DNA from 3 places in the Cellulomonas sp. SLBN-39 genome. Region 3 is predicted to be linked to each of the others. Evidence: riboswitches for the same ligand, from Rfam matches in the RefSeq annotation. Region 3 holds a riboswitch; each other region holds the start of a gene.
The links. A riboswitch is a leader RNA that binds a small molecule or an ion and turns the genes downstream of it on or off. The one in region 3 is predicted to bind thiamine pyrophosphate.
Positions count from the first base shown of each region.

Region 1 (3,941 bases), 680 kb from region 3:
TGCCCGCCGACACCGACGCGCCGCGCGACCACATCTTCCTCGTCATCGCCGGGCTGGGCTTCGACGCCGCGATGGTCGCGGACGCCGACGAGCAGCTCAAGGCCAAGGTCGGCTGGATCGCCTACTTCGTCGCCGGTGTGCGGCACCTGCACGGGCGGCGCCTCAAGGTGCGCCTGCGCCTGGACGACCAGCCCACCCAGACGGTGCGCGTGCGGTCGCTGCTGGTGGGCAACTGCGGGCGCCTGCCGGGCGGCATCACGCTGCTGCCCGACGCGGTGCTCGACGACGGCGTCCTCGACATCGCGGCCATCGACACCCGCGGCGGGATCGCGGGCTGGGCGCAGCTCTTCGGCGAGGTCGTGCTCCAGGGTGTCGGGGTGCGCAACGAGCTGCCGAACAAGATCGGCCGCATCGACCACGCCCGCGCGCGGAACGTGCGGATCGCCGTGCCGGGCGGCGAGCACGTGCAGGTCGACGGCGACATCGTCGGCCGCGCCACCGCGATCAGCGCCCGCGTCGACCCGGGCGCCCTCGTCATGCGCGTCGCGGGCTGACCTCGGGCACCTGCTCGACCACGGGCGGGGCGACCGCGGCCCCGACCAGCACGAGGACGCCCGCGAGCGCGAGGAGCGCCGCGACGGGGACCACCGGGCCGGCCGCGTCCTGCAGGGGCGGCAGGTAGAACGGGTAGAGCGACGGCAGGACGATCGACATGCTGTACGCCGTGCCGTACCCGCTGGAGCGCACGCCGGGCGGGAACTGCTCGACGAGCCAGGCGCCGACCGGCCCGTACACGGACACGGTGACGACCTGCAGCGCGACGACCGCGAGGACGAGCCCGGCCCCCGTCGCCGGGCCGAGGGCGGCGAGGTAGGCGGCGGGGGCGAGCACCGCGGACGCGGCCCCGAACCCGAGGAAGAACCGGCGCCGCCCGACGCGCGTGGACAGGTGCCCGCAGGCGAGCATCGTGACGGCGGACGCGGCCGTGCCGGCGAGCATCACGGCGGTCACGTGCACGGCGTCGAGCTCGCGGACGGCCCCGAGCTGGGCGGTGAGCACCGCGACGGCCATCGCGGTGAACAGCCAGAGGCCGGTCATCATGACGAACAGACGGCGCAGCCGGTGCCGCTGCGCGCCGACGAGCACCTCGGCGAGCGGTCCCCGGGCTGCGGTCCCGGGCGCCGCGTCGACGGCGGCCGGCACGGGCCCGGGGGCGGGCGCGTCCTGCACGTGCCGGGAGTAGTGGACGAGCGCGACGAGGGCCAGCCCGGCGCCGACGACGAACGGCACCCGCCACCCCCACGCGGCGTACCCGTCCTCGCCGAGCACGGCGAGCAGCCCGAGCACCAGCACGGCGATGGTCGCGTTGGCGGCGGGCGACATCGCCATGATCGCGCCGCTGACCAGGCCGCGCCGCGAGGGTGCGGTCCACTCGATCGCCAACGGCACCCCCGCGGTGTACCCGCCGCCCACGAAGAACCCGCACACCACGCGCAGCGCGACGACCACCGCGAGCGTGGCCGTCGGCCCGAGCAGCGCCGCGGGGACGACCGCCACCAGCAGCGTCGCGACCGCGAGACCGGCCAGGCTGGTGCGCGCGACCACGGTCCGCCCCGCCCGGTCGGCCCACGACCCGAGCACCGCCGCACCCACCGGCCGGGCCAGCAGCGTCGCGACCAGCACGAGGCCCGCGTGCGCGACCGCGTCGCCCGGGCCGTAGAGCGTCGCGGTCACCGGCGCGAGCGCGATGACCGGCAGGAAGATGTCGAACTGGTCGACGTAGTTGCCGAGGACCCCGCCCCGCACGGCGGCACGCGCAGGGTCGGGGACGGCACCCGGCTGGGCGGGTGCGGACACGGCAGGACGTGGCTGAGGCATGGTGCTCCCTACGCCGGCATGACCCGGACAGGTTCGACGGTCGACGGCCCCGAGCCGTCCTCTCAGCCCGCTGGTGCGGGCTCCCGTGCAACGAAGACCCCGGCACGCTAGCGCACACCGCCTACCGGCTGCCCTGTTCTCGGGCTCGGATCTCCCCCGCAGGTGGGTGGTGCACGCATACCCGGGCCCCCGACGATCGAGTCGTGAGCACACCCCTCCTCGCCCCGCCGCCCGAGCCCGCTGCTGCCCCGCGAGGCGCGCTCGCCGCGCGCCTGCTGGCGCCAGACCGTCGGCCGGCGGCACTCGCCCTCGTCGTCGCGACGTCGCTGGCCGTCGTCGTGGTCGTCGAGACCGCGCGGACGTCCGTCGTCGACCCGTACCGGCGGATCACGACTGTCGACGGGGAGGTCGCCGTCTGGGGGAGTGCGCCGTCGTGGGTCGACCCGGTGCGGGACGCTGCCCCGTGGCTGAGCGATGCCCTGCCCGTCCTGGCGTGGCTCGGTGCGCTCAGCGTCGTGGCAGGCCTGTTCATCGCCGTACGCGACCCGGTTCCCGCGGTGGTGCTGGCAGCCTTGCCCGTGGTGCTCTGCACCCTCCTGGCGGGGACTTTCCTGCTCTCCTGGTGGTGGGGCCTCGCGGGTGTCGCCGTGGTGACGGCCGTCCGGCGTCTGCGGTCCGCGGTGCCCACGTACGTGCTGGCTGTCGGGGCCGTCGCGGCGTTCAACGCTGAGCCGTCGATGGCGATCCTCACGAGCGGTGGCCCCGTGCACGCGACCGGAGGCCCCGCCGGGTGGTGGACCGTCGTCGGATTCGCCGCGTACCTCGGCGCGGCCGTCACCGTCGCCGCCGCCCTGGGCGCCGCCCTGCGGTACGGCGCCGCGACGGCGTGGGCGCGCGCGGTGGGACGACGGGCCGAGCTGGACCGGTCCGTCACGGCCGAGCGGTCCCGCCTGGCGCGGGACCTGCACGACGTGGTCGCCCACCACATGTCGCTCGCGGCCGTGCGCGCGGAGAGCGCCCCCTTCGTCCACCCCGACCTCGACGGGCGGGCCACGGACGTGCTCCGCTCCGTCGCCTCCGACGCCCGTAGCGCCCTGGCCGAGCTGCGGCAGGTGATCGCCGTGCTGGAGCGGGCGCAGGATGCACCGGCAGCGCCGCAGGCCGGGGTCGCCGACGTGGACGCGCTCGTCGATGCTGCCCGGACGGCCGGTCAGGACGTCGTCATGATCGGCCGCTGGGACGGCGTCCCCGCGACGACGGGGTACGTGTTGTACCGCGTGGTGCAGGAAGCGCTGAGCAACGCACGACGGCATGCCCCGGGGTCGTCCGTAGCCGTCATCGCGACTTCGCGCGACGGCGGGGTGGGAGTCGTCGTCGAGAACGCCGCGAACCATCCCGCCGACGAGCCCGGCACTGGACTCATAGGCATGCGCGAACGGGTCGCTGCGCTGGGTGGGACCGTCACCGCGGGCGCGGTCGACGGTGCCTTCCGGCTGGTCGTCGACCTGCCGACGGGTGACTGTTCAGACGCCATCCTCGCTGCAGACGGAGCGGCTGGGCGACGCCTGCCCACTGGAGGCCAGGAGTGACAGTGCTCGCCGGCACCGCGTCACCTGTCACCCGCGTCGTGGTGGCCGACGACCAGGACGTCGTCCGGGAAGGGATCGCGGCGATGCTCGACGCGTCGCCCGACCTTGAGGTGGTCGGCACGGCCGCGGACGGCCGCGCGGCAGTCGACCTGGTGGCCCGCACCCGTCCCGACCTCGCCCTGCTCGACGTCCGGATGCCTGTCATGGACGGTATCTCCGCCACAGGGCTGATCGTCGCCGCCCACCCGACGATTCGGGTCCTCGTGCTCACCACGTACGACCTCGACGAGTACGTCGACCGGGCGCTCGCGGCGGGCGCCGGAGGCTTCGTGCTCAAGGACTCACCGGTGGGCGACCTCGTCGACGCGGTCAGGCTCGTCGCGGGCGGCGCCATGCTGCTCGGCCCACGCGTGAACCGGCGTGCCGTCGCAGGGCCGGACCGGCAGGCGTGGAAAGCGCTGGTGGAGACCCTGA
Region 1 is NZ_VFOA01000001.1:1,072,891-1,076,831, forward strand. Features, by position in the region: gene FBY24_RS04875 (diacylglycerol kinase family protein) at 1-554, shown strand, start outside; gene FBY24_RS04880 (MFS transporter) at 535-1,878, opposite strand; TPP riboswitch at 1,867-1,975, opposite strand; gene FBY24_RS04885 (histidine kinase) at 2,082-3,467, shown strand; gene FBY24_RS04890 (response regulator transcription factor) at 3,470-3,941, shown strand, end outside.
Region 1: it holds a riboswitch for thiamine pyrophosphate, as region 3 does, so the genes downstream of both, FBY24_RS04880 (MFS transporter) here and FBY24_RS08055 (thiamine ABC transporter substrate binding subunit) in region 3, are expected to answer to the same signal.

Region 2 (3,941 bases), 2.1 Mb from region 3:
TCGCTCGCCCGCGCCAGCACCCGGGCGTAGACGCCCAGGTACAGCGCGTCCTGGTGCAGGTAGGCCTCGAACGCGTCCGTCGGGAGGGTCCCGTCCGCGAGCGCCCGCACGAACGGCAGGGCGTCGCACGCCGCCCGCAGGTCCGCCACCGCGTCCCACGCCTCCACGCTGAACGCCGGCGCCCCGAGGGTCGGCACGTGGTGCAGGTGGTCGACCGGCCCGCGCCCCGAGCCGACCCGCAGCGCCTCCCCCGCCGCGATCGCCCCCGTGAGCCACTCCTTGGCGTCGCGGGCCGCGCTGACCCAGTCCGGGCGCCGGGGACGCAGCGCCGCCACCGCCGCCGACAGCGAGCACCCCGTCCCGTGCGTGCTGGTCGTCGCGACCCGGGCTGCCTCGAGCTCGACGACGGTGCGCGCGTCGACCACGGCGTCCGGGCTGACGTCGTCGTCGAGGTGACCGCCCTTGAGCAGCACCGTCACGTCCGCGGACCGGGCGAGCCGGCGCGCCTGGTCCACGGCCGCGCCCCACGACGGGGCTCGTGGCTCGTCGAGCAGCACGCCGAGCTCGGGCAGGTTGGGCGTGACCAGGTCCGCCTGCGCGACGAGCGCGCGCACCGCCTGCTCGGCCCCCGCGTCCAGGAGCCGGTCGCCGCTGGTCGCGACCATCACCGGGTCCAGGACCACGACCGGCGGGCGCGTGCGGCGCAGCCACGAGGCGACCTCCTCGACGACGTCACGCGTGCCGAGCATGCCGAGCTTGACGGCGTCGACCGTGACGTCGTCACCCACGGCGTCGAGCTGCGCCCGCAGGAACGCCACGTCCGGCACGTGCACCGCCCGCACGCCGTGCGTGTTCTGCGCGACGAGGGCGGTGACGACGGCCATGCCGTACGCACCGTGCGCGGCGAACGACTTCAGGTCCGCCTGGACGCCCGCGCCGCCGGTCGGGTCGGTCCCGGCGACGGACAGCGCGCGCACCCGGCTGGGCCGGCGGGCGCTCATCGGGCCACCGCCGCACGCCCGGTGGACGACCGGTCGGCGCCGTCCGCACCCGGCGGCGGCGCCGCGGCGGACCAGGCGGCCACCAGCGCCTGCGCGGCGGCACCCGGGTCCGGCGCACCGCACACCGCGCCGACCACGGCCATGGAGCGTGCACCCGTCGCCCGGACGGCGGGCGCGTCGTCGGCCGCGAGGCCGCCGATCGCGACCACCGGCAGCGACGAGGCCGCCACGGCCGCGGCCAGGCCGTCCAGGCCGAGCGCCGGGCCGGCGTCGGGCTTCGTCGCCGTCAGGCGGACAGGTCCGCTGCCGACGTAGTCCGCCGCGCCCGGCACGGCACGCACGTCCTGCGGCCGCGCCGCGGAGACGCCCACGACCGCGTCGGCGCCCAGGAGCGCCCGCACGTCGTCGACCGCCAGGTCGCCCTGCCCCACGTGCACGCCGTGGACGAGGGCGCCGCGCGCCCGGGCGGCCAGGGCCACGTCGACCCGGTCGTCGACGACCAGCAGCGCCGGCCCGGCCAGGCGCAGCGCGTCGGCGACCGCGACCGTCACGGCGACCTGCTCGCGCACCGGCGCACGCTTGGCCCGCACCTGCACGGCCCCGACGCCCGCCACGACCGCGGCCCGTGCGACGTCGGCGGGGTGGTGGCCGGCCGACGCGCACACGTCGAGGTCGAGCACGAGGTAGATCCCCTCCGGCCCGCGGCTCACGCGGGCACCCCCACCGCGAGCTCGGCGCCCACGCGCGACGCGACGTCGTCGGCGCTCAGCAGGGACAGCTCGTCGAGCAGCGCCACGACGAACGACCCCGGACCCCGCGCGACCACCGCGGCCCGCTCGGCCGCGACCCCCAGCGCCGTCGACGCCCCGACCGCCGCCGCCACGGGGTCCGTCACCGCGGCGAACGCCGCCGTGAGCCCGCCCAGCGCGCACCCCGCACCCGTGACGCGGGCGAGGAGAGGGTCACCGACCGCGAGCCGGAGCGCCACCGACCCGTCCGTGACGAGGTCGACGGGCCCCGACACGGCCACCGCACCGCCCGTGGCACCGGCCAGCGCCCGGGCCGCCGACGCCGCCGCCTCGACGCGGTCGCGGGCGTCGACGCCGCGCCCGGACGACACCTCGCCCGCCAGCGCACGGACCTCGCTCGCGTTCCCCCGCACGACCGTCGGACGCTCCGCGAGGAGCCGGGCCGCGAGCCGCGTCCGGACCGACAGGACGCCGACCGCGACGGGGTCGAGCACCCACGGCACGCCCGCGCCGACCGCGGCCGCGACGGTCGCCTCGACGCACGCCCGCTGGTCGGGGCCCGGCGTGCCGAGGTTCACCAGGACCGCACCGGCGGACCCCGCGAGCTCCTCGGCCTCGCCCGGCACGGACGCCATCGCGGGCGAGGCGCCGATCGCGAGGACCGCGTTGGCGACCAGGTTCGACGTCACCTCGTTGGTGACGCACTGCACGAGCGGGGTGCGGGCCCGCAGCGCGGTCAGCGCCGCGCCGGCGCGGGCGGCCAGGTCGTGGGAGGGCAGGACGGCAGACGTCATGGAGGACATCCCTTCGCTCGTGCTAACGAGATCAGGTTCGACGGGTGTGATCTCAGCCCCCTCCGATGGGGGCACCCCGTGTCGCGGACCAACCTAGCGGCCCCGTGGCCCGTCCCGCGGCCGGTCCGGGGACGGTCTCACCGGTCGGACGCGGCGTCCACGTCCCGCCCCGTGCACGGCAGGAGGGACGGGCCGCCCGGCCCGTCCCTCCTGGTGGTGCTCCGTCCGTCACCCGCCGCAGCGGGCACCGGGTCGGGTCAGCGCACGCTCACCCGCACCGTGCGGCTCGTGCTGCCCTCGACGTTCGCCGCGTCGTCCGGCACGAACACCGCGGTCAGGCTGTGCGTGCCGCGGCCCAGGTCACGCGGGAGCGCGCCGATCGCGACCCCGAGCCGCACGTCGGCACGGGCCACGACCCGGGTGCCGTCGCGGAGCTCGACGGTGCCGTCGGGCAGGCGACCGGTGTCCAGGCGGACCGTCGACACCCACAGCGAGGGCAGCCAGGACACCGGCGAGCCGGCGACGCTCAGCGTCGTGGCGGACCCGACCTTCTCGACCGTGACCGTCACCGGCGCGGACTGCGAGCCCGCGACCGTCGAGCTGCCCGCGTACCGCGCGACCACCTCGTAGGTGCCCGCCGGCGTGCTCGCGGGCAGCGTCAGACGAGCCTGACCGCGGCGCAGCGTCGCCGTCCCCAGCACCTCGTCGCCGGCGACGAACTCCACCGACCCCGCGGCCGGGACGTCGGCGACGACCCGCGCCGTGAGCTCGACGCGGCGGCCGAACGCCCCGTGGACCTGGCTGTCGGGCCGGGCCGTCAGGGTGGTCGTCGACGACGGCAGCCCCGCCTCCACGGTCAGCGGCAGACGGACCGTCGTGCCGCTCGGCTGCGCGACCAGCACGAGGGTGCGGGACCCGGCCGCCGTGCCCGCCGGGATCGTCACGTCGACGGTCCCCGACGCGTCGACGCCCGAACGGGTCAGGGTGACCTCCCCGAGGACCTCCTCGTCGAGCAGCACCTCGAGCGAGGTGTTCTCCGGTGCGCCCAGGCTCGTGAGGTTCAGGCCCGAGACCCCGAACGTGAGGTCCTGCCCGGCCTCGACCGACGCCGGCAGCTCGGGCACGCCGACGGCGCGCTCCGTGAAGTCCGGCGCGAGGTCGGGGTGGGCCTCGAGGTACGCGAACCACGCCTCCCGGTCGATCAGCCCCGAGTCGGCCGTCGCGTCGCCCTCGGTCAGGATGCGGAAGTTGTCGCCGCCCTGCGCGAGGAACGAGTACGTCGCGATCCGGTACCCGGCAGCCGGGTCGACCGGCTCCCCGTCGACCGTGACCGACGTGATGCGGTCGCCCAGCGGCCGCGACGCGTCGAACGTGTACGAGACGTTGTCCGACAGGCC
Region 2 is NZ_VFOA01000001.1:3,845,817-3,849,757, forward strand. Features, by position in the region: gene thiD (bifunctional hydroxymethylpyrimidine kinase/phosphomethylpyrimidine kinase) at 1-1,001, opposite strand, end outside; gene FBY24_RS17505 (thiamine phosphate synthase) at 998-1,711, opposite strand; gene thiM (hydroxyethylthiazole kinase) at 1,708-2,544, opposite strand; TPP riboswitch at 2,536-2,633, opposite strand; gene FBY24_RS17515 (ExeM/NucH family extracellular endonuclease) at 2,802-3,941, opposite strand, start outside.
Region 2: it holds a riboswitch for thiamine pyrophosphate, as region 3 does, so the genes downstream of both, thiM (hydroxyethylthiazole kinase) here and FBY24_RS08055 (thiamine ABC transporter substrate binding subunit) in region 3, are expected to answer to the same signal.

Region 3 (3,941 bases):
CTGCTGCTCGTCGGTCACGTCCTGGGCCGACGCTAGTGCGGCCCCGACGGATCCGCAGGTCGGCGCACTGCGTGAGCGGATATCGACGCACGTGAGCATGTGCTGATAACGTCCCATGTGCACGTGAGAGAAAATCGGCTCATCGGAGGTGCGGGATGACGGCATGGGCCCACGTGCGCGGCCCGAGCGACCTCGGCGGCTTCCTCCGCGAGATGCGCGAGCTCGCCGGCCTCACCCAGGAGGAGCTGGCGGAGCGGATCGGCGTCGACCGCCGGTACGTCTACCAGCTGGAGCAGGGGGGCGGGACGCTCTACATCAACCGGCTCTTCGAGGTCATGCGCGAGCTGGGCGTCGAGATGCGGGTCGAGCAGCCGTAGCGGCCCGCTAGTCATCACCCGAAGGGCGGAGCTCGTGGAGGGCGCAGGCCAGGGTGAGCGCGCCGACGCCCAGCACCGCCGGCGCGTTCCACGGGGCCTCGGTGGTGAGCACGGCGGCGTGCGTGACCAGCGCCGCTGCCGCTGCCGTGACCGCCACGGCCACGGCACGGGCCGCCCGCGGCGGTGTGCGCCGACGCACGAGCTGCCGCACCAGGGCGTGAAGCACGGACCGCAGCAGCACGCCCGCGACCGCTCCGGCGGCGGCGCCGATCGCCACGGCGAACGGCAGGAGGCCGCCGACGGGTCCGGTGGGCTGCGTGAGCTCCGGCCACACCAGCGCCCACGCCCCGGCCCACGCGCCCGCGAGGGCGCCCGCGGCCGCCGCCAGGACCACGCCACGCGCCGACCGGGGGATGCGCGGGGCGACGGCCGGGACGGGTTCCATCACCGCACCGTAGCGAGGCCCGGGCGGGCAGGCGTCGGACGGGTGTCCGGGGGAGGGCTAGGATCGGCGGCGAACGACAGGGGAGCGTCGGGCGTCCGCGAGGACGTGCTGGACGCTGAGAGTGCGGACCACCGCAGACCCTCGAACCTGATCCGGCTCGCACCGGCGTAGGGAGTCGGGCTTCTCTCCTCCCGCGGTCGGCGTGCTCCCGCGGGCGCGTCGGGGCGCGGGGGCCCTCCGCGACGACGACGGAGGACGCACCACCTCATGGCACCCACCCACCACCGCACCCGCACCGCTGCCCTCGGGCTGGCCGGGGCGCTCGCGCTGACCGGCTGCTCGGCCGTCGGCGGCGGCACCGACGCGGGCGAGGGCACCGACGGCGGCACGGTCACGCTCGTGACGCACGAGTCGTTCGGCCTGGCCGAGGGGATCCTCGAGCAGTTCGAGCAGGACACCGGGCTCACGGTCGAGATCGTCCAGCAGGCCGACTCCGGGGCCCTGGTCAACCAGCTCGTGCTGACCAAGGACGCGCCGCTGGGCGACCTGGTCTACGGCGTCGACAACACGTTCGCGTCCCGGGCGCTCGACGAGGGCGTCGTCGTGCCCGCCGAGGTCACGGCCCCGGCCGCGCAGGACGCCGCCGCGTACGCCGTGCCCGGCGACGACGGCGCGCTGACCGCGATCGACGTCGGCGACGTCTGCATGAACGTCGACCTCACGTGGTTCGAGGAGCAGGGCGTCGAGCCGCCGGAGACGTTCGAGGACCTCACGGCGCCGCAGTACGCGGACCTGACCGTGGTGCCCGACCCCGTGACGTCGTCGCCCGGCCTGGCGTTCGTGCTCGCCACGATCGGGAGGTTCGGCGAGGACGGGTGGCTCGACTACTGGGCCGACCTGCGCGACAACGGCCTGCAGGTCGCCGACGGGTGGAGCGAGGCGTACTACACCGACTTCAGCGGCGGCGGGGGCGAGGGCCCGCGGCCCGTCGTGCTCTCGTACGCCTCGTCGCCGCCGTTCACGGTGCCCGAGGGCGGTGACGAGCCCACCACGGCCGCCCTGCTCGGCACGTGCTTCCGGCAGGTCGAGTACGCGGGCGTGCTCGCCGGCGCCGACAACCCCGAGGGGGCCGCGCAGCTCCTCGACTTCCTGCTGTCCGACGAGGTCCAGGCCGACATCCCCACGTCGATGTACATGTACCCGGTCAGCTCGTCCGTCGAGCTGCCCGAGGACTGGGCGTCGTGGGCCCCGCTCTCCGACGAGCCCTACGACGTCGCGCCGGCCGACGTGGCCGAGCACCGCGAGGCGTGGCTCGAGGACTGGTCGGCGACGGTGGTCGGCTGACATGACGCTGCTCGACCGGCGCGTGACGCCCGCCGCCGCCAGGGGGCCGGCGGCGGACCGTCGCGCGTCGGTCGGGCGCACGCTCGGGTGGGCCGCAGCGGCCGGCGTCCCGCTGGCGTTCCTCGGGGTCTTCTTCGCCTGGCCGGTCGCCGAGATCGTCGGGCGCGGCTTCGTCACCGACGGCGTGCTCGACCTCAGCGGCGTCGGCGAGGTGCTGGGCCGGCCGCGCACGTGGCGCATCCTCGGCCAGACCCTCACGCAGGCCGCCCTCGGCACCGCCGGGTCCCTGCTGCTGGGCATCCCCGGCGCGTACCTGCTGCACCGGTGCCGGTTCCCCGGCCGGGACGCGCTGCGCGCCGTCGTCACCGTGCCGTTCGTGCTGCCGACGGTCGTGGTCGGCGTCGCGTTCCGCTCGCTGCTCGTCGACGGCGGCATGCTCGGCGGACTCGGTCTCGACGGCACCCTCGCCGCGATCGTCCTCGCGCTCGTGTTCTTCAACTACGCCGTGGTCGTGCGCACCGTCGGCGGGCTGTGGGAGCGGCTCGACCCGCGCGCCGAGCAGGCCGCCCGGTCCCTCGGCGCGTCGCCGTGGCGGGCGTTCCGCACCGTCACGCTGCCCGCGCTCGCCCCCGCGATCGCCTCGGCGGCCTCGCTGACGTTCCTGTTCTGCGCCACGGCGTTCGGCACCGTCCTCGTGCTCGGCGGGCGGCGGTTCGGCACCGTGGAGACCGAGATCTGGGTGCAGACCACCCAGTACCTCGACCTGCGCGCCGCGGCCGTGCTGTCGGTGCTGCAGCTCGTCGTCGTCGCCGGCGCGCTCGCCGCCGCCGCCCGGGCGCGGGCGCGCACCGAGCGGGCCCTCGACCTCGGCGAGCCCGTCGGCACCGCCCACCCGGTGCGGTGGCGCGACCCCGTCGACGTCACGGCCGTCGTCGTCACGGCCGTCACCGTGGTCGGGCTGCTCGCGCTGCCGCTGGTCAACCTCGTCGTCCGGTCGCTGCGCACGCCGACCGGCTGGGGCCTCGACCACTACGCCGCGCTCGCGCTGCCCGCCGACACGCTGCGCGTCACGCCCCTGGCGGCGGCCGTCACGTCGCTGCGGGTCGCGCTCGACGCCACCGTCATCGCCCTCGTCGTGGGCGGCCTCGTCGCGCTGGTGGTCTCGCGCCGCCCGCGCCGCCCGGTGCTGCGCCGCGCGGTCGGCGGCCTCGACGCGGTCATGATGCTGCCGCTCGGCGTCTCGGCCGTCACCGTCGGGTTCGGGTTCCTCGTCGCGATGGACGCCCCGTTCGGCCTCGACGTGGACCTGCGCACCAGCGGCGTGCTCGTGCCGGTCGCGCAGGCCGTCGTCGCGGTGCCCCTGGTGGTGCGGACCGTGCTGCCCGTGCTGCGCGCGGTCGACCCGCGGCTGCGGGAGGTCGCGGCCACGCTCGGCGCCCCGCCGGGCCGGGTGCTGCGCACGGTCGACCTCGCGATGGCCGTGCGGTCCCTCGGCCTGGCGCTCGGCCTGGCGTTCGCCGCGTCGCTCGGGGAGTTCGGTGCGACGTCGTTCCTCGCGCGCCCCGAGAACCCCACGCTGCCCGTCGTCGTCTTCCGCCTCATCGGGCGGCCCGGTGCCGAGAGCTACGGGACCGCGCTGGCCGCGGCCGTGCTGCTCGCGGCCCTCACCGCGGCGGTCGTCGCGGTCTGCGAACGTCTGCGCACGCCCGGCGTCGGGGGCTCCTGGTGAGCCGCCCGCGCCGGACGGCGCCCGCACCCGGAGGTGAGCCGTGAGC
Region 3 is NZ_VFOA01000001.1:1,754,700-1,758,640, forward strand. Features, by position in the region: gene FBY24_RS08040 (DUF4235 domain-containing protein) at 1-18, opposite strand, end outside; gene FBY24_RS08045 (helix-turn-helix domain-containing protein) at 156-377, shown strand; gene FBY24_RS08050 (hypothetical protein) at 385-822, opposite strand; TPP riboswitch at 891-1,013, shown strand; gene FBY24_RS08055 (thiamine ABC transporter substrate binding subunit) at 1,090-2,166, shown strand; gene FBY24_RS08060 (iron ABC transporter permease) at 2,168-3,895, shown strand; gene FBY24_RS08065 (ABC transporter ATP-binding protein) at 3,936-3,941, shown strand, end outside.